Regions from separate parts of the Paenibacillus sp. FSL K6-0108 genome, predicted to be linked through region 1. Evidence: riboswitches for the same ligand, from Rfam matches in the RefSeq annotation. Region 1 holds a riboswitch; each other region holds the start of a gene.
What was found. Region 1 has a riboswitch for cyclic di-AMP ahead of MHB49_RS00520 (C40 family peptidase). Riboswitches for the same ligand answer to the same signal wherever they lie in the genome.
Positions count from the first base shown of each region.

Region 2: linked by a shared signal. The riboswitch ahead of MHB49_RS20585 (3D domain-containing protein) and the one ahead of MHB49_RS00520 (C40 family peptidase) in region 1 are both predicted to bind cyclic di-AMP.
Region 3: linked by a shared signal. The riboswitch ahead of MHB49_RS07960 (hypothetical protein) and the one ahead of MHB49_RS00520 (C40 family peptidase) in region 1 are both predicted to bind cyclic di-AMP.

Region 1 covers NZ_CP150288.1:107,843-118,720, forward strand. The annotation lists gene rbsK (ribokinase) at 13-999, shown strand; gene MHB49_RS00510 (c-type cytochrome) at 1,337-1,696, opposite strand; gene MHB49_RS00515 (GNAT family N-acetyltransferase) at 1,847-2,341, opposite strand; gene MHB49_RS00520 (C40 family peptidase) at 2,735-3,205, opposite strand; cyclic di-AMP (ydaO/yuaA leader) riboswitch at 3,209-3,346, opposite strand; gene MHB49_RS00525 (hypothetical protein) at 3,601-4,443, opposite strand; gene MHB49_RS00530 (M1 family metallopeptidase) at 4,454-6,445, opposite strand; gene MHB49_RS00535 (YwhD family protein) at 6,547-7,050, shown strand; gene MHB49_RS00540 (transglycosylase domain-containing protein) at 7,195-9,273, opposite strand; gene speE (polyamine aminopropyltransferase) at 9,692-10,519, shown strand; gene speB (agmatinase) at 10,535-10,878, shown strand, end outside.
Region 2 covers NZ_CP150288.1:4,578,683-4,589,560, forward strand. The annotation lists gene mobB (molybdopterin-guanine dinucleotide biosynthesis protein B) at 1-242, opposite strand, end outside; gene glp (gephyrin-like molybdotransferase Glp) at 250-1,518, opposite strand; gene MHB49_RS20550 (HNH endonuclease) at 1,691-1,981, shown strand; gene MHB49_RS20555 (DUF4247 domain-containing protein) at 2,099-2,845, opposite strand; gene MHB49_RS20560 (DUF4178 domain-containing protein) at 2,857-3,363, opposite strand; gene MHB49_RS20565 (DUF350 domain-containing protein) at 3,387-3,788, opposite strand; gene MHB49_RS20570 (PspA/IM30 family protein) at 3,884-4,555, opposite strand; gene MHB49_RS20575 (hypothetical protein) at 4,685-5,029, opposite strand; gene MHB49_RS20580 (polysaccharide deacetylase family protein) at 5,183-5,971, shown strand; gene MHB49_RS20585 (3D domain-containing protein) at 6,104-6,757, opposite strand; cyclic di-AMP (ydaO/yuaA leader) riboswitch at 6,760-6,955, opposite strand; gene MHB49_RS20590 (amino acid ABC transporter ATP-binding protein) at 7,241-7,963, opposite strand; gene MHB49_RS20595 (ABC transporter substrate-binding protein/permease) at 7,950-9,407, opposite strand; gene MHB49_RS20600 (M20 family metallopeptidase) at 9,589-10,764, shown strand.
Region 3 covers NZ_CP150288.1:1,753,536-1,764,413, reverse strand. The annotation lists gene tnpA (IS200/IS605 family transposase) at 1-34, opposite strand, end outside; gene MHB49_RS07975 (organic hydroperoxide resistance protein) at 349-768, opposite strand; gene MHB49_RS07970 (Nramp family divalent metal transporter) at 1,222-2,517, shown strand; gene MHB49_RS07965 (HAD family hydrolase) at 2,668-3,360, opposite strand; gene MHB49_RS07960 (hypothetical protein) at 3,523-3,921, opposite strand; cyclic di-AMP (ydaO/yuaA leader) riboswitch at 4,039-4,214, opposite strand; gene MHB49_RS07955 (glutathione peroxidase) at 4,581-5,057, shown strand; tRNA gene MHB49_RS07950 (tRNA-Leu) at 5,208-5,290, opposite strand; gene MHB49_RS07945 (urease accessory protein UreF) at 5,713-6,414, shown strand; gene MHB49_RS07940 (hypothetical protein) at 6,689-6,892, shown strand; gene MHB49_RS07935 (hypothetical protein) at 6,920-7,573, shown strand; gene urtE (urea ABC transporter ATP-binding subunit UrtE) at 7,599-8,294, opposite strand; gene urtD (urea ABC transporter ATP-binding protein UrtD) at 8,272-9,081, opposite strand; gene urtC (urea ABC transporter permease subunit UrtC) at 9,044-10,138, opposite strand; gene urtB (urea ABC transporter permease subunit UrtB) at 10,157-10,878, opposite strand, start outside.

The DNA of each region.
Region 1 (10,878 bases):
AGTGAAGCATACATGTCAGACGATAATCAGAACAAACCTCTTATTGCTGTCGTAGGCAGCCTTAATATGGATCTGGTCGTGAAGACGGATATTATCCCTGAGGAAGGCGAAACGGTGAGCGGGGAGGAACTGCACTATTTGGCTGGGGGCAAAGGCGCCAATCAGGCGGTTGCTGCTGCACGACTGGGCGGACAGACAACAATGGTTGGTGCTGTAGGTTCGGATGGTTTTGGTGAACGCCTGCTGCATAGTCTAACGGAAAGCGGGGCGGATGCCTCGCAGGTTCGTATTCTGGATGATACCGTTACAGGTACAGCCTCCATCTGGCTATCCAAAGGAGATAACCGGATTATTGTCATTCCCGGAGCGAATGGGCAGGTCGTGCCTGCGATGCTGGAGGAGGCGGATACGGTAAAAAGCCTGACTGCAGCCGCAGCGGTGCTGCTGCAGCTGGAGATCCCGCTGCCTGCGGTCACCCGCGCCGCCCAACTGGCGGCTGAAGGCAGCGCATTGGTGGTGCTCAACCCGGCCCCTGCTGTGCCGGGTCTGCCCCAGGAGCTGCTGCGGTGCGTCGACGTTGTCACGCCGAACCGCAGCGAGCTCGCCGTGCTCACCGGCCGGGATGATCTCCGGCCGGAAGACGTGGATGCGGCGGTCGCAGAGCTTGCCGCATCCCTCGGGGCCGCTGTCGTCACGACGCTCGGTCCCGAGGGGGCTGTGTACGCGGCAGCGCCTAGCGGCCGCGTACAGGCAGGGCGTGCCGGCGCGTGCCGTGCGCCCGGCTACGCCGTAAGCGCCGTCGACACGACCGGCGCTGGCGATTGCTTTAACGGCGCGCTGGCGGTAGCCCTCGCGCGCGGAGAGACGCTTGACACGGCGGTAAGTTTCGCCATGGGCGCAGCCGCGTTGTCCGTGACGAAGCTCGGCGCCCAGTCCGGGATGCCGTCCGCACGTGAAGTGGAAGCTTTTCTCGCTGAGCAGGAGGCAAAGACCCAGTAATCTATGCAAGCTTTTAGGTGAACCAGAGGCGGCATGCGGCCGTAGGATACGCCAATGCAATCAGAGAAATCATAGCGTGCAATTTTCCAGCGGGTATACCTAATATATGACCAAGAGGCTCTTACTTCCCAGCGCGGGTGAGTAAGAGCCTCTTCTTTTGTATGACCATCGATAAACCCAGCAACCCCTGTAATATTGAATACAGGGGTAACTACGTTGTGTGTCCAGCTTCAGTGTGGTTTGGTATGCACGAAGGTGCAGGAGGTGACCAAGATTGAAATCACTAACCCACTATACATGCAATCCGTCACAGACTGATCGCCTTGAACATCTTGGATTACTTCTTCTCTGCCAGCCACATCGCAACATTTGCGATTTCTTCATCCTTCAACTTGTCTTTGAACGAAGGCATACCGCCGCTTTTACCTTTGACAATCGTGGTATAAATCTTCTCCACATCGTCCTGGCTACCAATCTTCTGCAGACTAGGGCCCATGCCCCCTTGAAGCTGATCACCGTGGCAGGTAATACAGTTTGCTTTGACTAGTGCCTCAGCCTGTCCTGCATCCATTGTAACTTGTGGCATCGTCGGTTTCGCTTCTTCTGCAACTTCCTCTTTCCCTGGAAGCGTAAACATTAAAACAATAGCTAAAGCGCACGCTGCAAAAAATACCCCGCTCATGATCCATTTGTGCATCCCTTATGTCCCCTCCAGAATGAAAGATCATCTAACCTGAAACTATCCATATCATTATAACGGAACCTGTAGTTACATCATAGCATTTTGTGGTAATTTTTTGAACTAATCACATAACCGGGGACTTTCAAGGTGCTTTTATAGCCTTTTTTATCCGCGTGGACCTTGATAGACCATGCAATAAAAAGGTTTCAAACCGCTCGGTGTCTGTCGCTCGTATGTATCCTGCGTAACAAATCCGGCTTTGAGATAGACGCGAATGGCACGTTCATTCCATGTCAGAACTTCCAGATCTATTTCGTTTGCAGGGTTCCGGCGAATGGCTTCCTGCACAATGGCCGAGACAAAATCCGTCCCTTGACCATGACCACAGCGTTCGGGATGCATGCCAAGCCCAATGCGGGTGACACCTTCAAGTGCAAAGTATTGAGCGAAACCGCAAATTTGCCCATCCTCCCCCAGTACGACCGCATATTGTTCTTTCCGTAGCTGGGGATCGCCAAATTCCACCTCAAGTGCTTTCATCTGCTCCCAGGGCAGCCAGCTATAAATATTATAAGGCGGGTCATACTGCCAATCGCAGATGAGCTTCGCATGTTCTTCTTGCATGGGCACAACGTGAAACATCACAGGGGCTTCATCCATACAACTGCATGCTCCTCTCATTGTGAACAAGCTATACTGGTTTTGAATTGTCCATATACATATGTCATTCCATATGTAAGTCTGTTTTCACTCTACAAAAGAGGCGTTCATTTGGCAAGTACCCGTTTGAGAAAAAAAGTGAAACAAAAGTTCCGGTAATTTCGTTTATATTATAGTGGGATGGGTAAAAACATTATAAGAGCACGGACAAAGCAATAAAAATTAGCTCTATAAAAAGCTAAAGTTGGTTTAATAGCTTATCCTGAATACGTTTAGAGAAACAAAGCACAAAAAAACCGCCGGATACATTCCTGCGGAGAATGTACCAGACGGTTCTATTATGCTTCGTTACAGTAGTTTTATTGTTCCAGCATGACGTTGCTCAGTTTGTCCCTAGTCGATGGCCAATGTTTCATATGCGTCCGTGCTCATAATGCGTTTAGCGCCAACATAGCGGTTAGCCCAGTAGCTTTCACTTAATGCGCTGATTGTAACTCCTTTGGAAGAAGAGGAGTGTGCAAACTTACCATCCCCTACAAAGATCCCTACATGCGAGACCCCTTTGCCCGTTGTATTGAAAAATACCAGATCGCCTGGTCTCATTTCCATACGGGATACTGAATCGCCCATGTCGAATTGTGAACTGGATTGGCGAGCCAGATCAATGCCCAGCTTGTCGAATACATAACTTGTAAACCCAGAGCAGTCAAAGCCGTTAAGCGTTGTTCCTCCGCTTTTGTATGTAGTTCCCATTGCTGAATCAATGACTTGGTCCATTTTTGAATCTGCGAATGCGCTGCCTGCTCCAAGCGATAATGCGAATGTCAGGCTAAGTACAGCTGCGGTTAATTTCTTCTTAAACAAGAGATATACCCCTTCCAATGCCTACGAGGTTAGCTTAAGGATTCGGTTGAAGGTCCCCTATGATCCCTCTGTTGCAAGATCAATTCACCCATAACTGGTTCCCCCGCTTCCCAGGTGCTAGGAATTTGGCTATGCTAGTTATGCACCTGCGAAATCAAGAAATGACGATTAAATTTTAAGTAGTTACAAATATGAAGGTAAAGATTACAAAGTTGTTACTAAAAACTCACTGCGATTATTGTAACAGAGGTATACCACTTTGGCAACGTTTAACAACAAAATTAACAAAAAAAACCTCGACCTTTGACGGGGAAAGGTCGAGGTTTGCTTATTTAACGGCATTAGATGAGCATAACACTTTACATAGAGATGGTAACAATTTTTAACCGTTCAGTTTATTCCTTGACCGAATTGGACTGCCATAATCGAAAATGGGCGCATATTTTCCACAGGCTCAGCAAACACCTGGCAAGTGGATACGTCTGTTGTAGTATAAGACCGATTAAGCCCGTTACTAACCATGAAGCTGAAGTAAAGGCGCCAAATACCAGCAGATGAAGGCCTCCTAGCAGGACTGCAATGCCAATAAGAGGGATGACCTGGCGTAGCGCAATCCATAGAGCTTGAAACGTACCAAGCGCTCCACCTTCTCCATCAGGAGCCGAGATACCAAACTGCATGTAGAGCAGGATGTGATGGATAACCCACCCGTATACAATCCAGCCAACAACATAGGGTATACCAGGCAGAAGCAGATGGAGAGAATGAAAACCTTCCATGAAGATGGAATAGAGCTTTGGTGCGAGCCAATATGCCGGTAGCAGCAGCAATAGGGTGCGAATGGTGTAGAGCAACAGCATTGGCTTCCACAAATTTTTGACGCCCCGAATGAATGGGATACGTTCTTCCGAATGATTATAATGCTGGAGCGAGTAGAGCAGCCCAGCCTGAATGAGAGGGCTAATCAGCATCCTTAGCAGTAGCATAGCGCCTAGAATCCACAGATAGCGATGAACCTCCGAGTTCGTTGAAAGGCCGAGCTGGCTCTCCATTTTGAACAAGATTGTACTTAGCTCCCCGGCATCAGGATCAGGATAACGCAGGAGCAGCGGGACCACCGCTGACTGTACCATTCGATAAAGGAAGTATCCCCATATTAATTGATAGAGAAACAAGAGTGCTGCAATGAACATATGCTGACGGACGAGAAACCAGCCTTCACGTATTTTCGCTTTCACTGTATCCACCTCACCATGACAGACTTCCGAATATGGCTTCTATAATTTTGGTTGCGCTCATGCTCCAGCGGGATTTGGTTGGCTCATCCAGTCCGGCTTTCAGAAAATTGTTCATATGGTGGTTCTCCAGCACAATGGTGTACAGCGGATCAGTCATTGCCCAGGAAACAGGGGAAGTATAGGTTAGTTTGTAAGTAATGCGTTTGTCGCTTCCATCCCATTCCTTAGTCAGGGTTTTTCCATCCTCGAACACGATTCGAACAGGTACTTTTAAATAGTCACTGCCTTTTTTCTGCAATGTAACTGACGACTCGTACAACGTTTGGCCGTCTTTCAGGATCGGATTGATTGCGATCTTCTCCACTGCAAAGTCAGCCATGCCGTCACCGTATACATACTGATTAAAATAATCGTTCCAGGATGCCCGCGTAACTTGCTCCACAACCTTTTGAAAATCAGATGAAGTAGGGTGTTTAAAGCGGTATTTCTTCACATAGGTCGAGAGAATACGTTCCATTGTTTTTGTACCAACCTGCTGTTCTATTCCGAGTAATACGAGCTTGCCTCGTGTGTATACATTTGCTGCATATTGATTCTGGGAATCAAACTTCCAGGAGTCCTGTGTCAATGAAGCTGGAGAAGTAATGAGAGCTGATTGTACAGGCAGATTCGGGATAAGTCCGTATTCCTGTTCCATCACTTTGTCTTCCGCATAGGAGGTGAATCCTTCATCCAGCCATGCTTCTTCAAATTCATTACTCGCGACCATGCCGTAAAAATACTGATGCCCAATCTCGTGCACAACCGTGCGTTCCAGATCGTAACCAGGAGTAGAATCATCCGCACCGAAGGCAGTGACCAAAGTAGGGTATTCCATTCCCCCTGCGCCATTCCCCGATTTGGGCGGGACAACGATAGATAGTGTGGAATACGGATAAGGGCCAAACCATTTGCTATAATTGGAAAGCGCTGCTTTGGCGGCGTAGAAATAACGTTCCTTCAAATCCTCATGAGCAGGGTCGAGATAAAGCTTGATTCGAACGCCTGGTACATTGGGAGCAGAGAAGGGCTCCTCCGCATAAACAAAATCAGGAGAGGCTGACCAGGCAAAATCATGCACATCATCGGCATAGAACTGATATACTTTTTCGCCATTCTTCACAACAGCTTGCTGGGTTGGAAATCCAGTAGCGGCTACTTTGTATGTTTCCGGTACCCGAATACGCACACTATAGATCCCGAAATCAGCGTAGAACTCTGAATTGCCGTGATACTGATGCAGATTCCAGCCTTCGGTCGTTCGACCTCGTGTGCCAATTGGCTCATATACGCTGAGTTTGGGGAACCATTGGCCTGCCATAACAAAGTTATCTGCTGTTCCCATGCGGGCGAAAATTTTCGGCAGCTTGACCTCAAATCGGGTGCGAAGCGTGATGCTTTCACCACCTTTAACGGGTTTGGGCAGCCTTACCTTAATGAGGGTAGTATCTTTCATGTTCCCGTCATCCGGTTGCACATACTGCATCCGATGCAAGAGAGAAAGCCCGTCCTCTGTTTTCATTTCTGTAATATGCATGGAACCATAACCGTTCGTGGGCATGACATCACCACGAAGTTTCCCCCCGGATTCTTTCATAAAGGTGGTGTCGGCAGAGGAGAAGGCGTTGGGATACATGTGAAAATAAAGTTCGCTGACGGTTTTCTTGCCTGGATGTGTCCAGGTTATCGTCTGGGTCCCCTGCAATACATTTCCGTCTACCAGCTTCACATCCATGTGATATTCCACTACGCGGTTGCTGAATACTTCAGCGGTAGGTGTCTGTATACTTTCCGGAGATGTTTGGGTTTTGACGGGTGCCGTAGGCTTGCCCGATTCCGGGGCGAGCGCAGGCAAGTCAGAATGAATGGAACGTGTGGAACCCAGACCAAGCCATATCCCTCCGGCAACTACACACAGGGCTATAATTGCGGTGAGCCAGCTCTTGGCACGTCGTGGAATCATCGTTAAATACCTCCCGTTGACAAGCATCTACAGCATGTATATGTTTGCATTGGGGCGATTATTAGTTAAAATATTTGTATCAACCCTTGGAGGCTATAAACATGGACCAAAACGAGCAAAACGGCAAAAAACAGATTGCCTTGAATATCGTTAGTGCAAAGAGCAAACACAAAGGCTTTGGTGCAGGCTCTATTGATCTGAACAACCTGTCTCCGGTTATTATTGATAACGGAGAGGCTAAGATCGATATTGGTGCAATGCATGCGAAGAGTAAGGTAGAACGCAACATCAAATTCTCGACCAACCGTGAGGATGTACCCAATGGACGCCAGGTATGGCTGGTATGGGTAGCTGTGGACCGTAACGAACAGGGGCAGTTCTATGGTGGAGCAACTGCATGTGAGATGTGGATTGATACCGAAGCACGGCGTGGATGGAAACTGCTGGCGGATCATGTGAATCGCATGGATTATGCCATGAAGCGCCGGTTCATGCTGGATGAACTTGGACCTGAAGATCGCGCAGCACTCAAGACGCTGCTGACTACGCATAACGAAGAATGGTGGAACGCTTCTCCGGATGAATTGAAAGAAGCACTCGCTTAATTAATGAATGTTCAAAGCTGTTCAAAAAAAAGAAGCAAAAGCCCCAGGACCGAGATGATCGGTTCGGGGTTTTTGCTTGTATGCTAAAATTAAATTTTACAGACGCTGACGTAATTACGTCATTACGTTTTTGCGTCACTTTGGTTACTCCACCCACCAGCGTTTGAAATCCTTCCACCATGAATGCTTCTCTTCCTGTATTCCCTGCTGGTTTTGCACTTCGCGACTGTCTTTATCATTCTCTGAACCCGAGTTGTCTGAAGCGCTGCGACAGACCTCGGTCGGCTCTGTGCCATCAATAAAAACTTCCAGCCTTTTCTCGGCACAGCCATTGCCAGCCAGTTTACCGGATTCAGGATCGATATATACACTGACGACGTTATCCGGTACGGTGAAAATCTTTGGTGGAACGCTGGCGAGAGCCTGTTCCGTAAACTGGGCAAACATGGGTGCCGCACGGCGTCCATCAGATGTAGAAATGGCTTTGCCTTGATCGTAACCGACCCAGACGGCCGTTGATAGCTCTGGAGTGAAGCCGACTAACCAAGCGTCCGTATTCGTTGTCCCCGTTTTGCCGGCGACAGGCCGTTTTATCGTTGCGGATACCCTATTGCCCGTTCCGCCATTCTCAAACACACTTTCCATCAATCGCGTTAATACATAAGCGGCAGCGGGTTCGACGACCCTCTCAGCCTTGGTCTGAGGCGCCTCATAGATGACTCGTCCTGCGGCATCTGTCACCTGCAGAATGGCTACAGGAGGTGTCCTCTGCCCTCCTGCGGCGATCGCGGAGAATGCTGAAGCCATCTCCAATGGACTAACAGGTGAGGTGCCGAGTGCAAGAGAAGGTACCGGGCTCAGGTTGCTCGTAATCCCTAGATTCTTGGCCATCTTCACCACTTGTTCAGGTCCAATCTGCATAATTGTATTGACCGCGTAGATGTTGTCCGAAGCGGCGATCGCCTGTCTCAGATCAATCTCACCTAAATACTTATCCCCGAAGTTGCCGGGTTTATAGGTCTTGCGATCATTGTCATAATGAAACAGGGTCGGCTCGCTTTTAAACATGGACGCACTGGTGAGCTGTTTCGATTCCAGGGCAGCCAGATACATAATCGGTTTAAAAGCAGATCCCGGCTGGCGTGTAGTCGCCAGTACATGGTTAATCTGATTGGTGCGATAATTTTTGCCGCCCACCATCGCTTTGATGTATCCGGTACGGGGATCGATCGATACCAGCGCGGTTTCGAGCTCGCTTTTGGCGTCCATGCCTTTGGCTACGGCGTCTTCTGCCGCTTTTTGTACACGCAGATCCAGCGTGGTGTATATATTCAAGCCTCCATGATCCAGCATCGCTTCGCTGATTCCCAGCTCCTTGATCGCCAGATTCCGGATGTAATCGCGAAAATAGGGTGCACTTTCCACAGTTTTGCGTTCACTTTCGGGCTTGAACGAGAGCATTTCCTCATAAGCCTTGTCGGCTTCCACTTGCGTAATTTTGCCAATGTCCGCCATGGCGTTTAATACAACCTTCTGCCGATCCTTGGCGTTCTTCATATGATTATATGGAGAATAATAGGTCGGACCCTTTGGAATTCCTGCAAGCATGGCACTTTCTGCGAGCGTCAACTGTTTGGCCGATTTGCCAAAATACATGCGTGATGCAGCTTCGATCCCGTAGGCGCCATGACCATAATAAATCTCATTCAGGTACATCTGCAGAAGTTCATCTTTGGTGTACTTCATCTCCAACTGGGCCGTATACATGGCTTCCTTGGCCTTTCGGGTCCATGTCTTTTCATGGGACAAATATAAGTTGCGTGCGAGCTGTTGGGTCAGGGTACTTGCGCCCTGAGACATCTGCATATGTTCCAGGTTTACGAGCACGGCCCGTCCCATCCCTCGGATGTCGAAGCCGACATGATCATAGAACTTGCGGTCCTCTACAGCGAGTGTAGCGTTGACCAAATCAGGTGAGATATCTCCCAACTGCACAGGCACCGAGTCTTTGCCGCCTGCCGAGAATGTGGCAATGACTTCGCCCTGGCTGTCCAGCAGTCTCGAATTGCGATCGGAGTCAGCCAGCGGCAAGCTGGTGGCGTATAGGTAAACCAGTCCTGCTGCCATGACGATAAGGCCGAGAACAGCGAGCAGAGTCAGGCTTTTGATGACTTTCCATATGCGGAACCCGCGTTTGCGGGTCTTTTGGCTTGATTGAGTCATGGGACGGGCTCCTTTCTTTTCTTTCCAGTATGGGAATTCAGTGACACGGATATTCAATCCGCCCGTTTAACGGTTTAAATTATAGTTTTTTGCAGAAAAAAACCGTTTTGCAGTATAAACGTCAATCGCGTATAATGCAAAAGGGTAATGAAAAGATACAGTTCGGCACAACATACAATAGGCAAGGAAGGCCGAACAATACCCGTTGTCAGTGATTTGATTCTTTGATCAGTCAGACGCTAAGTACGCTCTGGTCAATTTAATCTATATAATGAAGTGAACCGCGGACCTTTCCCGCAGCCAGAAACCATAACGCTGTATGGCGCCGAACGCTGGACGTGCTTGAGCGAGCCGACAGCGCATCCGCGCTTTGTCAGGTATGGCTGATCATTAACTTTACGGAAAGAAGGTAGAGATTATGGAATTATGGTTTACGGAGAAACAGACCCCCGCATTCGGAATCACCGCAAAGATTAAGCAGACTTATGTAAGCGAAAAGACGGATTTTCAAGATCTGGCTATGGTAGAGACCGAGGAATTCGGTAATATGTTGCTGCTTGACGGTATGGTGATGACAACAGTGAAAGACGAGTTTGTATATCACGAAATGGCAGCTCACCCTGCGCTGAACACACACCCGAATCCGAAAAAGGTGCTGGTCGTTGGTGGCGGTGACGGCGGAGTGATCCGTGAAGTCATTAAACACAATGCTGTTGAAAAAGCAGTTCTCGTCGAAATCGATGGGAAAGTGATCGAATATTCCAAAAAGTATCTGCCTGAAATCGCCGGTAAGTTGGACGAGCCTAACGTTGAAGTACTGGTGAACGATGGCTACATGCATATTATAGAACATAAAAATGAATACGATGTAATCATCGTTGACTCCACAGAGCCTGTTGGTCCGGCTGCTCCGCTGTTTGAACGCGGTTTCTACCAGGGCATCTATGAAGCGCTGAAAGAAGATGGGATCTTCGTTGCTCAAACGGACAACCCGTGGTTCAAAGCGGATCTCATCCAAAAGGTAAACAAAGACGTTAAAGAAATCTTCCCGATCGTACATGTGTACGGCTGTAATATCCCTACGTACCCAAGCGGTCTGTGGACTTTTACAATGGGCAGCAAAAAACATAATCCGCTTGAGGTGGATGAGACGCAGATTCCAGAGATGGATACGAAATATTACTCTCCACGTCTGCACAAAGCGGCGTTTGTTCTTCCTAAATTCGTGGAAGACCTTACGAAATAAGGAGGAAATAATTAGATGAAGTTGGATCAAGCTTATTCAGGTAACGTGTTTATTTGCAGTTCAGAGGATTATGAGAACTCCAAAGCGGTCATTTATGGTATGCCGATGGATTACACCGTCAGCTTCCGTCCAGGGTCCCGTTTTGGTCCTTCCCATATCCGTCAGGCGTCGGTTGGACTTGAAGAGTACAGCCCTTACCTGGATAAAAGCATTGTGGATATGACTTACTTTGACGCTGGAGATCTGCTTTTGCCTTTCGGTAACGCAGGACGCAGTCTCGAAGTCATCGGAGAATATATCAGCGGCCTGCTGGCTGATGGCAAATTCCCGATTGGTCTTGGCGGGGAACACCTCGTCAC
Region 2 (10,878 bases), 3.1 Mb from region 1:
AGTGCAGTACGTTTCTCTGACATCACAACGACTGCATCGGCTCCCGCCTGAGCAAAGCTGTAGGAATCGGTTCCTTCGTGATCCATCTCAAAATGATCATGTCCATCATGTTTAATTACAGCCACTCTTCGTCCAGCAGAGGTAAGGGACCGGGTAAGTGCAGCAATTAAGGTGCTTTTTCCTGTGTTTTTATATCCAACAATCTGCATGATATGTGGTGAAGTGCTGCTGATTTCAGCCATGTATGACCTACCTGCCATGACCCGTGGGAAGTCTGAGAATTCGAACCTGTTCACCAGCAGAAATGCCTTTTTTTTCGGGTGGAATCACGATCAGGCAATCGCTGTCTTTAATCGTAATCATGACACTGGATTCGTCCACTCGCGCAGCAGAAGGTTTAGCATACACCATTCCGTTACGTATCTCTGTTCGTCCGCGTACAAATCGTGTGAAATTGTTAACCTTTGTATAATCATCTTCCAATATGGCTGTCCATTCTTCCAAATATGGATGAGCATCTGCCTGCATCGTACGAATCGTTGGCCGAACAAACAACTGAAAGCCGACAAAACAAGCTCCGGGATTACCCGAAAGCGCAAATAGCAGCTTGTCATTGACCACAGCAGCCGTCGTAACACTGCCGGGACGCATCGTCACTTTATTAAACAGCATCTCCATATTCCCTTCCCGAACGAGGTCACCCATAATATCATAATCCCCAACCGATACTCCGCCTGTTGTGACCACTATATCATTATGTTCAAGCGCTTCTGCAAGCTTCGTACGTGCGGTATCCACATTATCAGCAATCGAACCATACATAACTGGCTCACCCCCCGCTTCAACGACCAAAGAACGAAGCATATAGCTGTTGCTGTTCCGAATACGCCCAGGTTGCAACGGCTCGTCCACTTCCAACAATTCTGTACCAGTTGCAAAAATGGCTACCTTGGGGCGTTTGTATACTGGCACTTGGCCTACACCGAATGTTGCCAGCACGGATTGTTCACCTGCGTGAATGATTGTTCCTGCTGCAAGCAGCAGTTGTCCCTCTTGAACTTCCAATCCAATAGGTGTAATGTTGGCATTCGGCTGAATATGGCGCTTCAGAGCAATCCATTGTTCCCCATGCTCTTCTTTGCTTTCAGTCATTTCCATCATAACAACAGCATCAGCGCCTTCCGGCACCTGAGCTCCTGTCATGATCCGAGCAGCTGTACCGGATGTAATCGGTTGATCCGATGTATACCCGCAAGGAATTTCATCAATGATACGGAGCCAAATCTGCTTCTCGCTGGATGCTTCAATCGTATCCGAACTTAGAATCGCAAACCCATCCATTCCGGATCGACGAAAGAATGGGTAAGGATGAGGAGCATATATCGTCTCAGCAAGCGTTCGACCATGTGCTTCCTCAAGTGTTACTTTTTCAATTGAACCCGAGCTGACATGAGCCGCAACTTTCGCCTGCGCATCCGATACTTGTATAGCCTTACGGTTAAATTTCGCAGTCGTCATATCCGTTGCATGTGAATGTATTTTCAATAGTAATAGAACCTCCCTGGGACATTTGATCGTTTTAGAAAGTGTAGCCCGAAAGCTATGTCATGACAAGTACTCACCAATTTACCTCCCACATGAAAGACGGCTTGGCAGACCACAATATGTAAGAGAAAAGGAGATGACCTTCATGAATCAACGATGCGAATTGTGTGGAAGGGAACCTGTCGAAACCACAGTCCATCACCTGACACCGAAAGAAATGGGTGGAACGCATATGCCTACTGCCGATCTCTGTATCCCTTGCCACAAACAAATTCATTCTCTCTATAACAATCGCGATATTATAACCTTAGGTTTAACTGAGGTACAGGCTCTAAGGCAGGATGAGCGCATCGCTCCTTATATCCGCTGGATTCGCAAACAACCTGCTTCAACCATTCCTCGTGTTCGAAAGTCCCATCATGTCCGCAAATCCTAAAACAAAAAGAACAGCGTCCAAGGTAATTTCTATGGCAGAGCTTGCTCTCCACCATACCTTTTCACTGTTCTTCTGCGAATGATTTAATATTGCGGCCTCATTCATGCGTAGTGCTTGCTATCTACGCCTCATAATTCTGCCGCCGCCAACCCTCGTCTTTGGCTTTTTATAAGAGCTCTTCGGTGAATCAAACAATCCTCCAAGGCCACCACTGCTTTTATTACGATCAATTGTGCCTTTGCTTTGTTCCTTGTTTCGGCTGAATAGCCCTCCGCCCGAGCCAACGCTCGTATCCTTGTCACTGCCACGCCGGGTAATCGATCCCTTCCGGTCAACGGTTATCGGCGGAGCAGCCTTTTTATCGCTGCTCGTCGGTGTCCGATAGGAACCTTCCCTTGGTTTGTATGTGTCCTTGTTCGTATAACCCCGATACGTACCAGAACCTCTACCTCCAAAAGAATCAAACAAATTCCCAATCAATGTTGCGGTTAAGTACCCTTGCAAAAAGGACGAATCATAATTCTGCCGAACATATTCCTTGGAATCCACCTCAACCAAAGTATCTTCCGCTTTATTCGGGTCTTGCTGCAAATGATAATACTGATCCTGATACACCAGGAACATCCGCTCTGTATTTTCCGCCGATATCTGGTCCGGTTTCCGCTGTTCAGATAATTCCCGAGCGACCTCTGGAACGGTACGATCGGCAGCTCGATACACATAGGATGTCGTGTTACCACTGCCGCTGACCGATTCAAGCGGATATGTGTCCTGAACCGAAGGTGCTCCGCACGCGGACAGCAGCGACATCACAAGGCTGAGGACAAGCATTAATTTTAATCCATGTGCCAAGCGCTTTTCCATTGGAACCTCTCCTAGCTCGAACGAATCACTTTGATATCCGCAGGAAGGATGGACTCACCCTCATACAACGTAAATCTTCTGTCTTGCCACTCCACACGTAAAAGCATGTGATCATCAGACTGATATTGCCATACTAATTGTTCCCCAGCCTGACCATAGGGTGTCCTGCCTGCAGTGGTTACCATTCCTCCGTATTCTTCCTCCAAATGATACGCACGTCCATCCAGATCCAGCAACGTTGGCACCTCGTCTGGTGCATCGAGACGACCATCAATTGGTGTATAGAGGGCATACCGGGTCATTTCCCGTTCTTCAATATGCAAATGTCGGATTGCCGTACCATCCTGCAACGTGAGGACAGCTGCATTCCGTGTTCGATGATGTACCCGTCCAACAACTTCATAGGTGACCAGCGATACCTCACAGATATCACCAGGTGCCAGCTGAAGCATTGTTTTCTCTACCTGGGGCGGTTCAGGTTTGGCTATTATTCCTTTAATCCGTTTCCACATACTCATGCCCATTACTCCTGTTCCTTATCTTATAAACAAGCTGCAATAATTAATGCGCCAACGATATGAAGTGCACCCGAGAACAATCCGTAACCCGTCTTACCCTGCTGTATTCCCGTATCCAGATCGAGGTTGGCCCATCTCCGAATCATAAAGTGAACCACACTCTCCAGAATCAGCAAAATGACAAAGGAAACAACGGATACAAGCAACGCTTCTCCAAGGTGACCCGCTGTCGATATGGAGGTCGCGAGTACATATCCCTGAGCAAACAGCTTCATAACCATACGTGTCGTAACGGCCATATTGCCAGCCTTCACTTCGGCAAAATCCTTATACTTTGTGAATAAAGAATCCACATACATCAAGACAAACAGCAAAACCGAACCCGATAACGTCCAGACCAGCATTGCCAAAATGTTCAAATCCATCTACATAGCCCCCACATTTCAACATGAACCGCAATTAAAAGCGAAGGAGAAACGCTGGTCTCTCCTCCGCTGGTGCCCCTGCTTGCTTACAAGGTTTAGTTCTTATTTTCGTATTGCTTCATCAATGCCGCCAGTTCATCCTCAACAGCCTGATCCTTGCCCAGCTTCTCGAACTCATCATCCAGCGATTTACCTTTGGACGACATCTCATTGCTGGCTTCGGCCTGAGCTTCCATCTGCATCATTTTCTCTTCCATACGCTTCATGCCGGCACTTGCTGTATCGGAGCTAAATCCGTTCAGCGCCTTGTTGATTTCGGTTTGGGCTTTTGCAGCGTTATAGCGCGCAACCAATGTTTCACGTTTGTTTTTCATTTGGGTCAATTGTTTGCGCATTTCGTCCAGCTTGCCACGAAGGTTATCGGCAGAAGCCTTGTTTTGGTCATAGCTTGTTTTGTATTCGGCCATCTTCTCTTCAGCCACTTTTTTCTCTTCCAGTGCCCGACGGGCCAAATCCATATTCTGTGCACGCGCTGCTGTATGTGCTTGCTCCTCACGTTTCTTCACGAGGGCTTCCTGTTCTTCAAACAGCTGCTTGAATTTCTTCTCAATGGCGATCTGTGCAGCTACAGCTTTCTCCGCATCTTCAAGATCTTCCTGCATATCCCGGATGTATTGATCCGTCATTTTGATCGGATCTTCTGCCTTGTCAATAATGGAGTTAATGTTAGACATTGTTAAATCGCGTAATCGTTTGAAAATGGACATTATGGTATTCCTCCTAGTCGATAGTTCATCCTTGTATATAATCATACATACGTGGCAGTGTTCTACTCGTTTCAATTTTAACAAAAAAAATTATAAAAAACGATTTAAGCCTACTTAACGCAAATTAAACTATTGAATCAGTCGACCCGTTTGGAACAACTCCTCATCAAGCAGCTTCTCTGAAGTCTGCACAATCTCATCAATCTGCATCCGCGTAATGGCATCAAAGTGAATTCCCATGATTACTGTTACCGTTACCTTCAAATGCAAGGCAGCCCTGCGTGCGAGTCTCTCACACAGTTCTTGCTCTTTATGCCCTGGAATATGCACCGTAGCCCCATTCACCCGTTCACGATCCGGATAAAATGTCGCTACTGCCCCAATATGTGATCTTCCTCCAGTTATCATAAAAACTTTATCTTCTCCAGCCTCAATCACCTGTAAACGAACGGAATTTAAGTTGTATGTACTCATCCTGCTCCACCTGTCCTTTTGATATGTAATATATATGGTGGAATTATGGCTCCGATTTGATGAGTCAGCAATGAAACATCTCACATCATGCATAAATACGGAAAGACGCGGGCATACCAAAGAGAACGCAATTTGGGAAAAGGAGGCACTAACATGCGTATACGCCTCATCATGTTATCCATCATGGTCATGCTTCTGGGAGGAAGTTACGCTCCTGCTCAATTATGGGCTTATTCAAGCCCTCAAACCGAACCTGCTTCGAAGTCTAATTCTTCCGACGAGGAACAGCTGACACTGGGACAGCTCAGACAGAAATATGCGGATACATTTAAAACCAATGGTCCCTCAACAAAAAAGGTCGCACTGACTTTTGATGACGTACCTGATCCTCGGTTCACCCCGCAGGTACTGGATATTTTAAAAAAATATAAGGTACGGGCTACGTTTTTCATTGTGGGACATCGCGCTGAGAAACATCCGGATTTGGTGAAACGCATGGTGAAGGAAGGGCACATTGTTGGCAATCACAGCTACAATCACCCGGAATTCAGTAAGCTGTCCATGAATGCATTTCGCAAACAGATCTTACATACCGGGGATATTATTCGTAATCTGGCGGGTTACACACCCAAAATGATTCGTCCACCCTATGGCGATATTAACGAGCAGCAGCTGCAATGGGCGGCCAAACAACATTACAGCATCGTGAACTGGAACGTCGATTCTCTGGACTGGAAGGGCCTCTCCAAAGAAGAAGTTAAAAAAAACATCCTCTCGGCTGTTAAACCAGGTTCCATTGTTCTGCAGCATGCAGGGGGCGGTGTCGGCTCGAAGCTGAGTGGCTCTATCGAGGCGTTGCCTGAAGTCATCGAAGAATTGCGAAACCGCGGGTACGAGCTGGTAACTTTGGACGAAATGCTGGAACTGCCAAAGGGTAAATAGAATCAGATGCCAGAATGCGGATATTAAAAAGGGGGTTCTTCAATCACATAATCATGATTGGAGAACACCCTTTTGTGTTTAATTTAGATTTAATTGGAGTCACTTATGATAATGTGCAGCTCCATTTTAATTTTATTTCAAAATGTAAAGTTCAACATCCTGAATACCAAATGTGCTCACAGATTGCTTGCTGCCAGGAATAAAGATATCGATCTTGTGACCTTTAATGGCGCTGCCCACATCACGGGCCGTAGCGACAAATGCCTGCTTTGGCAGTCCTGGATGTGTATGACCAGTCACAAGTACCTTTGTACCCAATGGAATGATACTTGGGTCTACCGCAATGGTACCCAATTCAAGCGGATTACCGAAGTAATCCACAGCACCCCATCCTCCATTTTCGGAAGCATCAGAAGAGTATGCTGTTGCCTTTACATCGACAGTTTTGCTGTAATCAAACGTTTTTCCCCATGCCTGTACAACCTTGCTATCCGAATTTACATCAAGACTTGCGGCGGTTACCGTTTTAGCTGCAGCAGAAGCTGTATTCGTTGTTTTACCTGGAATCGTAATTTTCAAACCACCATAAATGTTGTAAGCAGAAATGTCATTGTTAGCTTTAATAAGTGCGTTAAGCCCGACTCCATATTGTTTGGATAAGGTGTAGAAGGTATCCCCTTCTTTGGCCACATGAACTGAATCGGCATGAGCCGGAACGGCCTGAATGAGCATTGCTGCTGTCAGCAAAGCTGTTGCTGTTTTGGCTATACGTTTCTTGTTAATCATGGTCTTCCTCCCTCATTATGCCTGCGAAGTTAGTTGTCGGATTCGGATGGAGGAAACCACCCTATAGGTTCAATTACATTAAAAATTATGTAGCCCTAATTCACCCCAAGCCGTGTGCAAATGATTCTTCCCCAAGCACACTCTGCATCGTTACATCCCCCACACTCCCAACTCCGGAAGTTTCGGCAGGAACAAATATATCACAATTTTGTAACCAAGAGTCGTAGTAAATGTTACCATCTGGCTAATTCATTTCAAATTTAGGCTGAATTTAAGCGGTTTTTTTCAAAAAAATGTCTATTTAAGCTTATATCGTTGATGACAGAAACGTTACTTTTTATGTAAATCTGTGCGTATCCTTACATAACAAAACCATCCCTGCCGACGGGCTGTCGACAGGGATGGTTGAGGGGATGAAATTCTCATCCAAAGTACAGATTTTGCAATTTCATCCTGATCTTCATCCTTAATAACTCGGATGTATTAGAGCACTTTAGCGAGGAAGTCACGTGTACGTGCATGCTTGGGCTCACCGAACACTTCAGCAGGCGTTCCTTCCTCTACAATAACCCCGCCATCCATAAACAGGATGCGGTCACCCACTTCGCGTGCGAAGCCCATCTCATGCGTTACAATTACCATGGTCATTCCGCCCTCTGCAAGCCGCTTCATGACATCCAGTACTTCGCCGACCATTTCAGGGTCCAGTGCAGAGGTAGGCTCGTCAAACAGCATGACATGCGGCTGCATCGCAAGAGCTCTTGCAATAGCGATCCGTTGTTTTTGTCCGCCGGACAGCTGATTTGGATAGGCGTCTTTTTTGTCAGAGAGGCCAACCGTCTTGAGCAAATCTGCACAGATTTGTTCCGCTTCGTGTGCAGGCTGTTTCTTCACTTTAATCGGAGCAATCGTAATGTTCTGCTGCACCGTTTTGTGCGGAAACAGATTGAAATGCTGGAATACCATCCCCATTTTTTCACGAGTTTCATTAATGTTATGTTTCGGGTCAGTGATCGAAACTCCCTCAAAGTTAATCTCACCGGAAGTAGGCTGTTCCAGTAAGTTCAGACAACGCAAAAAGGTACTTTTCCCCGATCCGGACGGACCGATGACCACGACAACCTCGCCTTTTCCAATCGTTACGTTAATGCCTTTGAGCACTTCGTTCTTATCATAGGATTTATATAATTGTCTAACGTCTATCACTTGCACCCAACTTCCTTTCCAGTCGACCCAGCAGTTTGGACAAAATGAACGTCAGCACAAAGTAGATGGCTGCCGCAATCAGGAATGGATTCATCCCTTGATACGTAATATTTTTGACCACACTTGCCTGGTACATAATGTCCACCATACCGATAACCGAGATAATGGAGGATTCCTTGATAATGGTCACGAACTCATTACCGATCGCCGGCAACACCGCTTTGAACGCCTGTGGGAGCACGATGAAACGCATGGCCGCACCTCTTCCCATCCCCAGTGAACGAGCTGCTTCCAGTTGGCCGCGATCCACACCCTGTATACCAGCGCGGAAAATCTCGGCAAGATAGGCACCACTATTAATGGACAGTGTTATAATCCCCGCCTGAAGAGCCGAGAAATTAATCCCAAAAGTCAATGAAACACCGTAATAGATAATCATCAATTGCACCAGCATGGGCGTACCACGAATGACCTCAACATAAGCTGTTCCGATCCAGCGCAAAATGGCGATGTCATGCAGACGGAACAGACAGATGATCAAACCGATAATGACCCCGAAGATTACACCCAGTGCAGACAGTAAGAGGGTGTAGCCCACACCTGTTGCATAGAAGCTTTTGTACTGCCAGAATACTTCGAAAATGTTTTGTTTACTCTTCTCTGCCATCAACTGGCTTGCTTCAGTGACCATCTGATCGATTTTATTTTCGCTTTTCAGACGTTTGAGCGTTCCGTTCACTGCATTCAGCAATTCTGTATTGCCCTTACGAATCCCGATTGCCGCTTCGGCCTGCTCTTCATCCGGAATAGCCGGAGCTAGTCCAATAATATCATCGAGATAACCGGCAGCTACCGTATCTTCAACGATCGCAGCATTTACACGATTGGTTTGCAATTGCAGCACGATATCGGATATTTTATCCAGTGCTGTCAGTTTTGCCCCTGGGATTCCCTGACCAATCGTTTCCTGAATGGAGCCTTTTTGTACTCCAATTTTTTCATTCTCCAGATCAGCCATGGTTGGATATTTATCTTTATCCGCATTGCGAATCATGATGACTTGCTTTGATTTATAATAGGTATCGGAGAAGTCGATGCTTTGTTTACGTTCATCCGTTGGTGTCATACCCGAGATGACCATATCCACACGACCACTCTGCAACGCAGGAAGAAGTCCGTCAAAACCCATATCCTCTATTACAAGTTCTGCGCCAAGATCGGCAGCAATTTCTTTAGCAATCGAAATATCAAATCCGACGATTTGGTCTTTACCATCAATGACTTTATGGAATTCATATGGTGCAAAATCGGCACTTGTACCGAGCACCAGCTTTTTACTGCCTGAATTGCCTGTAGTTCCCGTTGCCAACGCAACAGGAGCAACCGTAGTTAGCAATACCACAAAAGCTAGCAGCATCATGGTGTAACGACTAATCAATTTCAACCCTGTTCTCCCCTTATAATACTTTGTATGCTTTCTGTTGTTGATGCCTGAGTCATTATAAAGTAGAATGCATGATTATGCAATGCATTTCGACATTACAAATCCTGACTAGTTTCTGAAAAATAACCGCAACTATGATATAATTATTGAATTATTTTCATTTTTGCTTAAGGAGTCCACCATGACATATACCAAAACACAAATTTTAACTGTAATTGATCAATATGCTTCCCGTTTTAAAGAGATTTCATCATACATTGGTGCGAATCCCGAACTTGGGAATGAAGAATACCTTGCTTCTGCACGGTTAAAAGAAGAACTCGCCTACCATGGTTTTTCCGTAGAAGCTCCTGTTCTTGGCTTGGAGACCGCATTCATTGGTACGTATGCTGCATCCAAGCCAGGCCCGACGATTGCCCTGTTATGTGAATATGATGCACTACCAGAAATCGGTCATGCTTGTGGGCACCATCTGATCTGCATGATGAGCCTCGGAGCTGCGGTAGGTCTGAAGTCCATACTCAATGAAGTGGGCGGAACATTGAAAGTGTTTGGTACACCGGCGGAAGAAACGCGTGGCGCCAAAGTGCCTATGGCTGAAGCGGGTTTATTCGATGACTGTGATATCGCACTGATGGCGCACCCGTATTACGCGTATGAGAAATCTGGCAGCTCCCTGGCTATTGATGCCGTACAATTTGAATTCCATGGGAAATCTTCGCATGCTGCCGCAAGTCCACATGAAGGCATCAATGCCCTGGATGCGGTTATCCAGACGTTTAATGGTATTAATGCGTTCCGTCAACAAGTGAAAAGTACGGTTCGTATCCACGGGGTTATCAATAGCGGAGGACAGGCAGCCAACATCATTCCTGACTACGCTTCTGCTCAATTCTATGTACGTGCCTCGACGAGAAAAGAGTTGAATATTCTCACTCAACGTGTAATTCAGATTGCGGAAGGTTCTGCTCTGCAAACCGGATGCCGGCTTGTGACATCCAATTACGAGACATCCTATGATGAGATGGTCACGAATGAATCGTTATCCGCTGCTTTCAGTGCTAACCTGCTTGAACTTGGCATTTCACAAGAGGAGATCGTCAGTGGCAACGACCATGGTTCCATGGATATCGGTAACGTATCCTTGCGATGTCCTGCAATCCATCCGTATATCCGTGTTGTGGACGAAGTTCATACGCTTCATTCCATTGAATTCCGTGATCTGGCGCTTCAGGAACGGGCCCTGGATGGTATGATCCTTGGAGCCAAGGCAATTGCTGCAACTGCTTATGATGTTCTTACACAGCCTGGGCTGCTGCAAACCATTCAAACAGAGTTTAAGCAAGCCAGTCGCTAAGTTTTTCGTAAACTGCTGTATATTCATCTAGGGTGTTCCTCTTAACCTGCTTTTCAGGTCCTGAGGAGCATCCTTTTTGTTTTGATAAGTACGTATATACGGACACAAGCTGGA
Region 3 (10,878 bases), 1.6 Mb from region 1:
ATACGGTTGTGTTTGTTCTTCTATATTCATTCATATCTATATTGTATCAGTTTAATAGATGAATTGAAACAAGCTAAAAAAATTAAGAACGCAGACATTTCGGATACTTGAAGCATCACAATAGTGATACTCCGTATCCGACCTCACTTTCATCCCACATCTAAAGAATTGGGCTTTCTCGTTCGGGGATTATGTAAAATAGTACGCTGTTCAACATGCAATCTCCTGCATCTCAACTGTATTATAAACTACAAAACCCTGCCGACGGCCAGCAGGGTCTTGTACTCGAACATCAGGTATCCAAAGATACCTGCTCTATATGTTCCCTTTACTCCTACGAGTTAGGTCTTAAACTACATTAAGTACCACATCAATATTGCCGCGTGTTGCTTTGGAGTAAGGACAGAAATCATGTGCCTTGCGTGCAAGATCTTCTGCTTGACTGTGATCCACCCCTGGCATGCTAACATCCAAACGTACAGACAGCTGGAAACCATCATCCGCCGGATCTTTCCCGATGGATACATTACTTGTGACCACCACATTCTCCAATTTCACGCCCGCTTTGCGTGCCACATTGGCAAGAGCACTTTCATAACAAGCACCGTATCCAGCTGCGAAGAGCTGCTCAGGATTGGTTCCTTCACCACCTGAGCCTCCAAGTTCTTTTGGCATTTTCAGATCATGCTTGAGCACGCCATCCGAAGAAGCCACCGAACCTGTACGTCCACCTTTAACTGTCGCTGTTGCTGTATATAAAGCTTCCATTAAGAATCTCTCCTTCACCTTTAAGTTTTTTGCTGCCTACAATTCAATTTAAACTTCTGGCTCATTTTGAAACGCTGTTGGCCCTTATTCAGCTTGTACATCTTTATCTTTTTCATGCATTGGGAATGAACACAGGTAATTTATTCAGGGTTGGGTAATATACTAAGGCACGATTCACTCTCCACTAATTTTTGTCCTCCTACACAAAAGTTGCACTAGACAAAAATAATTGAAGTAGTACAATGTAAGTATCAACATAAACGTTTAGACATATCGAAAGCAGTTAAATATGTTCTTGGTTTTGGTTTCATTTGGTTTCAATGTTCACATTTAATCAAAGGAATGACACTGTTCCTCTTCATATAGAATATCAATACTTCAAAGTCGGGTGATTATATTATGAGTAAAAAAAATCCGTTCAATACTCCTTCAAATGAGCCATTGGCTGCAGGCATGGCCCCATCACTAGGGGAAGCCCATAGCTCCATGAAGGTGCCTAAGAACGCTGCTTGGTGGAAAAAATTCCTTGCTTTTGTTGGACCAGGTTATCTCGTTGCCGTTGGATATATGGATCCCGGGAACTGGGCAACGGATATTGCGGGTGGTTCACAATTCGGTTATACGTTATTGTCCGTAATTCTGATTTCGAACCTGATGGCTGTTGTATTGCAGTCTCTTGCTGGCAAGCTCGGGATTGTGACAGGACGGGATTTGGCGCAAGCCTGCCGCGAACGATTCAGCATGCCTGTTGTTATGGTGTTATGGATCTTGTGTGAGCTGGCGATTGCAGCTACCGACCTTGCCGAGGTTATTGGTTCAGCTATCGCACTCAAGTTGCTATTCAACATTCCCATGTTATATGGCGTCATTATTACCGCTGTCGATGTACTCGTCATTCTTTTGCTGCAAAATAAAGGCTTTCGTGCATTGGAATCGCTTGTTATCGTGCTGATGGCCACCATCGCCCTCTGCTTCGGGATTGACCTCTTTCTCGCCAAACCGGATATGGGTGGTGTCATGCATGGCTTTGTGCCCAGTGCCGAAATTTTGCAAAATCCAGCCATGCTCTACATCGCTATCGGCATTATCGGTGCAACCGTGATGCCCCACAATCTGTACCTGCATTCTTCCATCGTGCAGACTCGTCAAATTGAACAGACACCTCAAGGTAAAAAAGAAGCGATTCGGTATTCCACCATGGATTCAACCATCGCTTTGACGCTGGCTCTGTTCATCAATGCAGCCATCCTGATTGTGTCAGCCGCCGTGTTCCATAGTGCAGGCATGACCCAAGTTGCGGAAATTACAGATGCTTACCATCTGTTGACTCCTCTGCTGGGTACGACCATTGCAAGCATCCTGTTTGGTGTGGCTCTACTGGCTTCAGGTCAGAACTCCACACTCACCGGCACACTGTCCGGGCAGATTGTAATGGAAGGTTTCCTGAACATTCGTATTCCGGCGTGGCTTCGTCGACTGGTTACACGTCTGATCGCGATCATCCCGGCCGTTATCGTAACAGCTATTGCCGGAGAGCACGGAACAGAAGAACTTCTAATTCTGAGTCAGGTTGTGCTGTCGCTGCAGCTGCCCTTTGCGGTCATTCCGCTGGTCATGTTTACAAGTGACAAAAAAAGCATGGGGGCTTTTGCCAACAAGTTGTGGCTCAAAATTATCTCCTGGATCATTGCCGGAGTGATCGTTGTCCTGAATGTGTATCTGATTATCCAGACCATTCTGTTGTTCTAGTTTAAATGGAACTACACTGTATTTTGTCTAACTCAAAAAAGCTGATCAACTCAAGTAACGTATCCCTTGAGATGATCAGCCTTTTATATGTTTGAGCAGTTTGAGCAGCAGCCTAATCCATACGGATTAGCTCTTAATACGACTCTTCATTCAGTTGTCTGAATTTTGAGTAACCAATAACAATGGAAGAAGTTCCTCCAGTGATTCAATCGTCCAGTCTGGACGCTCTGCATCCGCAAGCTCAGGCTGAAACCTGCCATAACCCTGTAAAATCCGAATTGTGTGCATACCCAGCTTCTTGGCCGGAATAATATCATTATCAATCCGGTCGCCGATCATGACCGCTTCCTCGGGTTTACATCCCGCCTGTTTCAACGCTACTGCATACAATTCAGGGTCAGGCTTGGACACCCCTTCTTCAGCTGAACAGGCCAGCACATCCACATACTTGCGCAAGCCGTAGCTATTCAGCCTACTTTCCGTTCCCGGACTTTGATTGGCAATGATACCAATCTTATAGTGCTGCGACAACGTCTGGAGAACTGCCTCGGCGGACGGGAAGGGACGCTCAAGCTCTTTGCGGAACTTCAGCTTCTCCTGTATCTGTTCCCGGTGCCCCTCATCGCTGATAAGGGTACGAATAGCCAATTTCATCGGCCATTGCTCGTAATTTCGGTAGGAGGCAGCAAATAGTTCTCGCACCGTCTGCATCTCCACCTGATAACCAAGCGCACAAGCTTCACGAACGAACTGACCGATAATATCATCTACCGGCTCCCATTCGTCCACGAGTGTATCCCCCACATCAAAGAACAACCATTGTATTCCACGTACATCCGGCACGCTTATTCCTCCTCGTTAGCCACAGGAAATTATCCCTATTTCCCAAACCATAAAAAAGAAGACCCACCAACATGCATGAGTCTCCTCAAGTTTCCGTTTATATATGATTTCAATTATAACAGGCGGCTGACACTGGATCAATCACAGGAATAGTACTAGCCACTAGCCATTAAGCAGAAACCCCACTTCCCCATTCAAGGAATATACAATACGGTCTGCTCCCATTCCCCGATAGATCCCTTTGGGATGGCTTTGTTCCGTAATAACACACAAGGACTTGGATGTCCAGGAGCGGCAGATCTGCAAATATCGACAGGTCAGGTTTAAGCTATTTTCAAAAATAAAAACATTGCCGACACTGCCTTGAGGCAAAAACCATTTCTGAGCAGCAGCCGTGTTCATGCGAATGACATGCTCCACACCGATTCTCCGGAGTCTGCGCTCTTCCCCTGCACTATTGGTCAGAACGGCAAACGGCATTTTTTTGTACATCAGCAATTTGATAAATTTACGTCCTGCTTCATTAGGAGCAGTTACTAAGATCATCTCTTTATCCATCATTCGTTCCTCCCTTGGCGTGAAAAGACAACAAAAAAGAAGCGTGGGGGACCAAGGCCTCCCGGACGCTTCTTCAATAATCCATAGCAAAAAGACACTATGAACCAGCGTACGGCTTGTTGCCTCTCCCTTTAACGCTTACGAGGTTAGCTGACGGATTCGGGCGCGAGAGTCGCCCTATTTCCGGCTGTCACCGGAAAATTCACCCCATGGATGCCTACTGTTCTAAACAGTTCATCCTGTTGGTTCCCCCGTTTCCCACCCATGAATGAATGGAAACTCAGCGATTAAAACATCGTTCCTTTATTTTCAATAATCAGAGCGATATCATCGTTTGTTTCGTTTTTCATGTAAAATTTAATTTAATTGGAATTACGATATGAATCATACACCCGTGCCATATTGGTGTAAAGTCTGCGCAGATCAACGAATCGACGGATTTTTGCCATTTCACATCAATAATAGCGCTTACAACACATCCATTCTCTACCCATCTCTTCAAAGCTCTCTAATTCTCTCTTTAGCGCAATTTGAACAGTAAATCAGTCACAGATCATACATGTCAGGTCTAAATTGAGATAAAAAAACAATATTAATTTTGCAATATTTAATTGTAATAAATATAATAGAAGGTAGAAGAATATGAAATGGAGGCGATTTTCATGTCAGTCTACGACTACAAAGTAAACACCCTTCGCGGTCAGGAAGTCGAAATGTCCAACTATCGTGACAAAGTACTGCTTATCGTGAATACAGCAAGTCAATGCGGCCTCACACCTCAATTCAAAGGTCTGCAAGAACTCCAGGACAAATTTAAAGACTCCCCATTTGAAGTTCTTGGTTTTCCAAGCAACCAGTTTGCACAAGAAAAAGGTTCTTCTGACGATATTGCCGAGTTCTGTCAGATGAACTATGGTGTCAGCTTCCCAATGTTTGAGAAAATCGATGTGAATGGTTCAAGCGCTCATCCTCTCTTCCAGCATCTTACCAAAGAAGCACCGGGCGTACTCGGCTCCAAAGCCATCAAATGGAACTTCACCAAATTCCTTGTGGATCAGACCGGTCGTGTTGTGAAGCGGTATGCTCCCCAAACAACACCTGATAAAATTGAAGCAGACATCAAAGCATTGCTTAAATAACAAGTGAAGGCCATCCGACCCCGACAGACAGCATGAGCATGCATTCAGGGGAATGGGATGACCTTTTTTTGGTCGGACCCGTCTTTACTGTAAAAAACACAAAAAAAGAAGCTCCCCATACGGGAAGCTTCTTCTTAATCGTTCTTATGATGCGGTCGAGAGGACTCGAACCTCCACGGGTATACACCCACTACCCCCTCAAGATAGCGTGTCTGCCATTCCACCACGACCGCATGTCGTAAATAATCGGCAACAGAATTGATTATACCCGGTTCATGTTTAAAAGTAAAGCATTTTTATTAATATCATTTTAACTGCGCTTTTCCTCCCATAAATCGTATAATCTCGTCATTTTCTCCTACGAAGTGCATATGATTAAATTTGATCTCGTTTGTATATCCGATTAGGCTGATGACCCTACTTTCTTTATAATAACCACTCTTCATATCCTCTTAGTAGAACTTAACTTATAAAGTTATATAAAATAACATTAAATAGATTTTATATTTAAAAAACCAAGAAACTATTGACAAAAAGCGGATATTTATGTGAATATATATATCATATAATTCGGATTTACTAACATAAGTCGAACCAAAAAGGAGTATAAATGTTATTTAACATAACATTTAACGAACGTAGGAGGCGAAAGATTGTGAACCGTGGGAATAAGCTGCTCGATTACGTCAAACTGCTTGATTCCTCTATCCAGGTCGGAGGGTTTACCCATTCCTTTGGTATGGATGCCCATATCGCTGAAGGTACAATTCGAAGCGCTGAAGACCTCGAATCCTTCATGCGCTGTCAATTGCACCCCAGCATTGTGCGTCTGGAAGGTATGGCGATTAAAGGTATATACACCGCAGCAGATCATAATGACGCGTGGCGTACAGCCCTCATCGACAAACTCGTTCATGTCCAGCGCACCCCCGTGAACCTCAGAGAACATGCCTCCACCATGGGCAAACGACTGATTAAACTAGCTCGCGCACTCCACCCATGGATTGATTTTAGCCATCTGGAACAAACCCTGGCTAAGTATGAATCCGTTGGCTGCCTCTCCACCGTTCACGCCTGGATTAACCACCACCTCGAAATCCCTGTCGAGGAGGCGGTCCTTGGTTATCTGCATTCAGCCATGAGTGCTTGCATAACCGAAGCCTCCAAAGTGATACCTCTTAACACAGATACAACCCAGGACCTGTTGGTTCGCCTGGCCGCAGACCTGGAGCATGAATGGCATACCGTCAGCGCCTCCGCTGCGGATGGACTGGTACAACCAACCTCAATGTCCATGAAGACGTTATTTCCAAGCTTTCACATGCTTGGTGCAGGACTTCACGCTTACAGAGCCTAATCTCTATCCACCTTCCCTTCATAATCCCCCTCCTCCTACTGTGGAACATAAAAAACACGCCGCAACCTCATTGCCGGCGTGTTTTTTATGTCATTTATTTTGTCTTTTTAACGTATTTACGCCATTTAACATATTAAAATACACTTATTTACGTCTTTTTTAATTGTTAGATGACGCAAATACGTATATAATAAATTATACAGCTCGCATATCCATATATTTTACACCAAGAATAACCAGCTGAACACTACATTCCAACGAGGGGTGAACCCTTTTGAACAAAAAGAAACCTGTGACTCCTTTCGGATGGGCTATCAAACGACGACTAACCGAACTCCAGGTCGACCAAAAGACATTTTGTGAACAGTATGGCATTCCGCCATACCGTCTGTCTAATCTCATTCACGGCACACGCAAAGCAACCCGGTTCAGGAACCAGGTCGCTGACATTTTGGAAATTCCTGATGATTTAAGATAAGTTTTCTGCCAAGGAGGAGCTCATTTCATGAGATACTTAATATCCGATCTGGAGAGATTATCGTTCCAGTCCATGCAGCACCAGCTTATCATTGTTGACCATAACTGGATCATTCGCAGCTGCAACACCGCTTGGCAACAAGGACTTGGGCAGCTGCTTCCCAAACCAAGCGGAACAGACCTCTCCAGAACAGCATCTGAACCGTCTCATTACCTCCACCTTGTAGAGCGGTGGACATTACGCGAGGAGAAAGCAAAGAATGCGAAGATTGTTCAGGAGTTGAAACGTATCCCTGCACCTTTTAAAGACAGTTATACATACGACATCTCCGTTCAAACTATCCACAACGAACAGCGGTGGTTCCGCTTGGAACTCACCCCATTGATTCAGGCCGACCCATCCCTTCTGTCTGATCTCGCATTGATTGCACACACGGATGTTACCGAACAGAAGCAGACCGAACGCCAATTGAAAAAAGCCCTTTCCGAAGTGCGCACTTTGCGTGGACTGCTTCCCATTTGCGCTGTCTGCAAACAAATCAAGGATGAACAAGACAGCTGGAACTCGGTTGAGAGTTATCTGGAGAAGCACACCCATGCCGAATTCACCCATGATATCTGCCCAGATTGCATCCGAAGACTATATCCGAAGTACTCCAATATCCTGGACAAGCGCTCCTGAACTCATCCTACCCTCAGCAGCTGATCTACACAGACAGATGGTGCTCAAACTGCGACATATCCAGTTCTCGCGGTGTTCCTTGCAGTGCAATTGCTCCTTTGTCCATTACATAAATATAATCTGCAGCACCGCGCACAAAATCAATGCTTTGCTCCACCAGCAAGATGGAGATTTCACCCTTTGCCTTAATTCCCAAAATGACCTGCCGGATATCCTCTACGATCGAAGGCTGGATGCCTTCTGTCGGCTCATCCAGCAGCAATAATCCAGGCCGGGAAGCCAGCGCGCGGGCAAATGCCAACTGCTGTTGCTGCCCGCCACTTAGATCACCACCCTGTCGACCATACATCGTGGCAAGCACCGGAAACATCGCCAGCACATCCTCCGGGAACATCTTTACACCCGCTGCACTTGTCTCCAGACCCAGCAGCAAATTTTCCTTTACTGTAAGCTGAGGGAAGATTTCTCTCCCCTGCGGCACATATCCAATCCCCGACCTGGCCCGCTTGGCCGGATCGAGGGTGGATATTTCCTGACCTTTCCACCGAACACTTCCTTTGCGCGTTTTGAGAAGCCCCATCAACGTCTTCATCAAGGTGGTTTTCCCTACACCATTACGCCCCATCAGGCATACCACCTGACCTGGCTGAACATCCAGATTCACACCGCGCAGCACATTGCTTTCCCCATAACCGGACTCAATTCGTTGCAGCGACAGCATGGTCATCCCTCCTTTTGCCCAGGTACACTTCAGCCACTCTCGGATCTTCCTGCACTTCCACCATCGTACCTTCCTTTAGAAGCTTGCCTTCATGCATCACCGTCACTTTGGCTGCATACTCGCGAACAAATTCCATATCATGCTCCACTACCACAACAGACCTTTCTCGCGCAATCTCCTGCAGTAGTCGACCCGTCCTGTGTGTTTCTTCGTCCGTCATGCCCGCTGCCGGTTCATCCAGCAGCAATACACGGGGTTCCTGCAGGAGCAGCATACCAATCTCCAACCACTGCTTTTCCCCATGTGATAGCGCCCCCGCACGTGTATCCACACGGTCCTGCAGACCAATTTGGAGCGTAACCCGCTCCATGGCCGCACTAATTTTTGAATACCGCTGAATACCCAGAGCCTGTAAAGGAGAACGACGAGTCTCCGCAGCCAGCGCCAGGTTCTCCTGCACGGTCAGACCAGCAAAGATGGACGGAGCCTGGAATTTGCGCCCTACCCCTTTTCGAACAATCTGGTGTTCCTTCATACGTGTCAGATCCGTACCATCCGCCATCTTCACCGTACCGGACAAGGGCTTGGTTTTGCCGCAAATGACATCCAGCATTGTGGTTTTCCCCGCACCATTGGGGCCAATCAGAAAATGCAGATCATGTTCATGCAGCTTCAGATTCATGCCTTTGACCGCAACAAAACCGCCAAATGCCACCGTAATGTCCTCGGCGACCAGGACTACCGGAGCGTCAGTAGACTTTTGGTTTTTCCTGACTGACTGGAACATGCACAACCTCTCCTCTCCGTTTAAGCAAGCGCACGACATGACGATATACACCAACAAGTCCATTCGGCATGAACAAGACCACAGTCACAAAGAGCCCGCCAATGACAAACAACCAACCTTCGGGATAAGCTTCACTGATGCCGGTTTTGGCTGCGTTCAACACCACAGCTCCGATCACCGCACCAATCAGCGTTCCACGACCACCCAAAGCAACCCATAGTACCATTTCAATGGAAGGCACAATCCCCATCATGGAAGGCGAAATGATCCCTACCTGAAGAACAAATAACATACCGGCAATTCCCGCCAGCGCTCCAGAGAGGGCGAAAGCCAACGTTTTGAAGCCCGCCGGGTCATATCCAAGAAAGCGAACCCGATTCTCCCCATCCCGCGCAGCTTCAAGCACCTGACCGAATCTGCTGTTCACGACCCGACGACAGAGCAGATAGGCGAGCACCAGAACTGCAAGTGTTATATAGTAGAGAGCAATCGTTGTCCCTGTCGAATGAAGGGTAAAACCAAAGATCGCGTTATATCCCGTTATACCGTTGGTCCCTCCGGTCCATTCCTGTTTGCCCACAAATAACGTTACTGTAATGAGTACTAACGCTTGGGTCAGGATTGTAAAGTATACACCGGTGATCCGGTTGCGGAACGTGAACCACCCCAGGGCAAAGGCCAGCAATGCCGGAAGGGCAATGCCCAGCAATAGCGCCACTGGGAATGACTTGAACGGCTCCCAGAACCACGGCAGACCACTAAGACCACTCCATCCCATAAAGTCTGGAAGTGTCGTACCGCTGGCCTGCAGCTTCAAATACATCGCCATGGCGTACCCGCCAAGTCCGAAGAATACGCCATGCCCCAGGCTAAGTACACCCCCATACCCCCAGATCAAATCCAGACCGATCGCCAGAATGGCCAGGGCCAGGAATTTCGCTAATAAACTAAGCCGGAATTCCGTGGAAATGAGTGGAGCCAGACACATCATGATCAGGACAACCGCCCAGATGATCTTCATTTTCAGACTACCCGTCTTGAGAAGTGCCAACATCATATAACCCCCTTCTTCACATTAATCCAGACTCCGGGTCCGCATGGCAACGAGACCGCGCGGCTTCCATTGCAGAAAAGCTACAATACAGACAAATACCAGCACCTTGCCGATGGAGGCTGAGGTATACGTTTCGAATAACGTATTGAACATGCCAATGCCAAGCGCACCACACACAGTTCCCACCAGTTTCCCCACACCGCCCAGTACAACCACCATGAACGCATCCACGATATAATACGTGCCCAGCGAGGGACCAATCGGACCAATCAGTGTCAACGCACATCCGGCGATACCGGCAATGCCTGAACCAATCGCAAAAGTCATGCCATCCACACGTCTGGTGGAAATCCCGAGACAGCCCGCCATGCTTCGATTCTGCATTACGGCCCTCATCCGTCTCCCGGAAGAAGTCCGATAGATGTACAAATACATGCACAGCAGCACAACCGCAACCAGCGCAATAATGAAAAGACGTTTATACGGAAACACAATACCGTCCGTGATGGTCAGACCTCCGTTGAGCCAAGCCGGACTGGATACCCCTACGTTCGGCGCCCCAAATATCGTTCGGGCCAATTGCTGCAGCATCATGCCTACGCCCCATGTAGCAAGCAGACTGTCGAGCGGCCTCCCATACAGATGCCTGATCAGCACCACTTCCAGCAGCCAGCCTATAAGAGCCGCCACACCAAAGGCGATCGGCAGAGCCACAATAAAGTAGACATCAAACCACGCTTGCG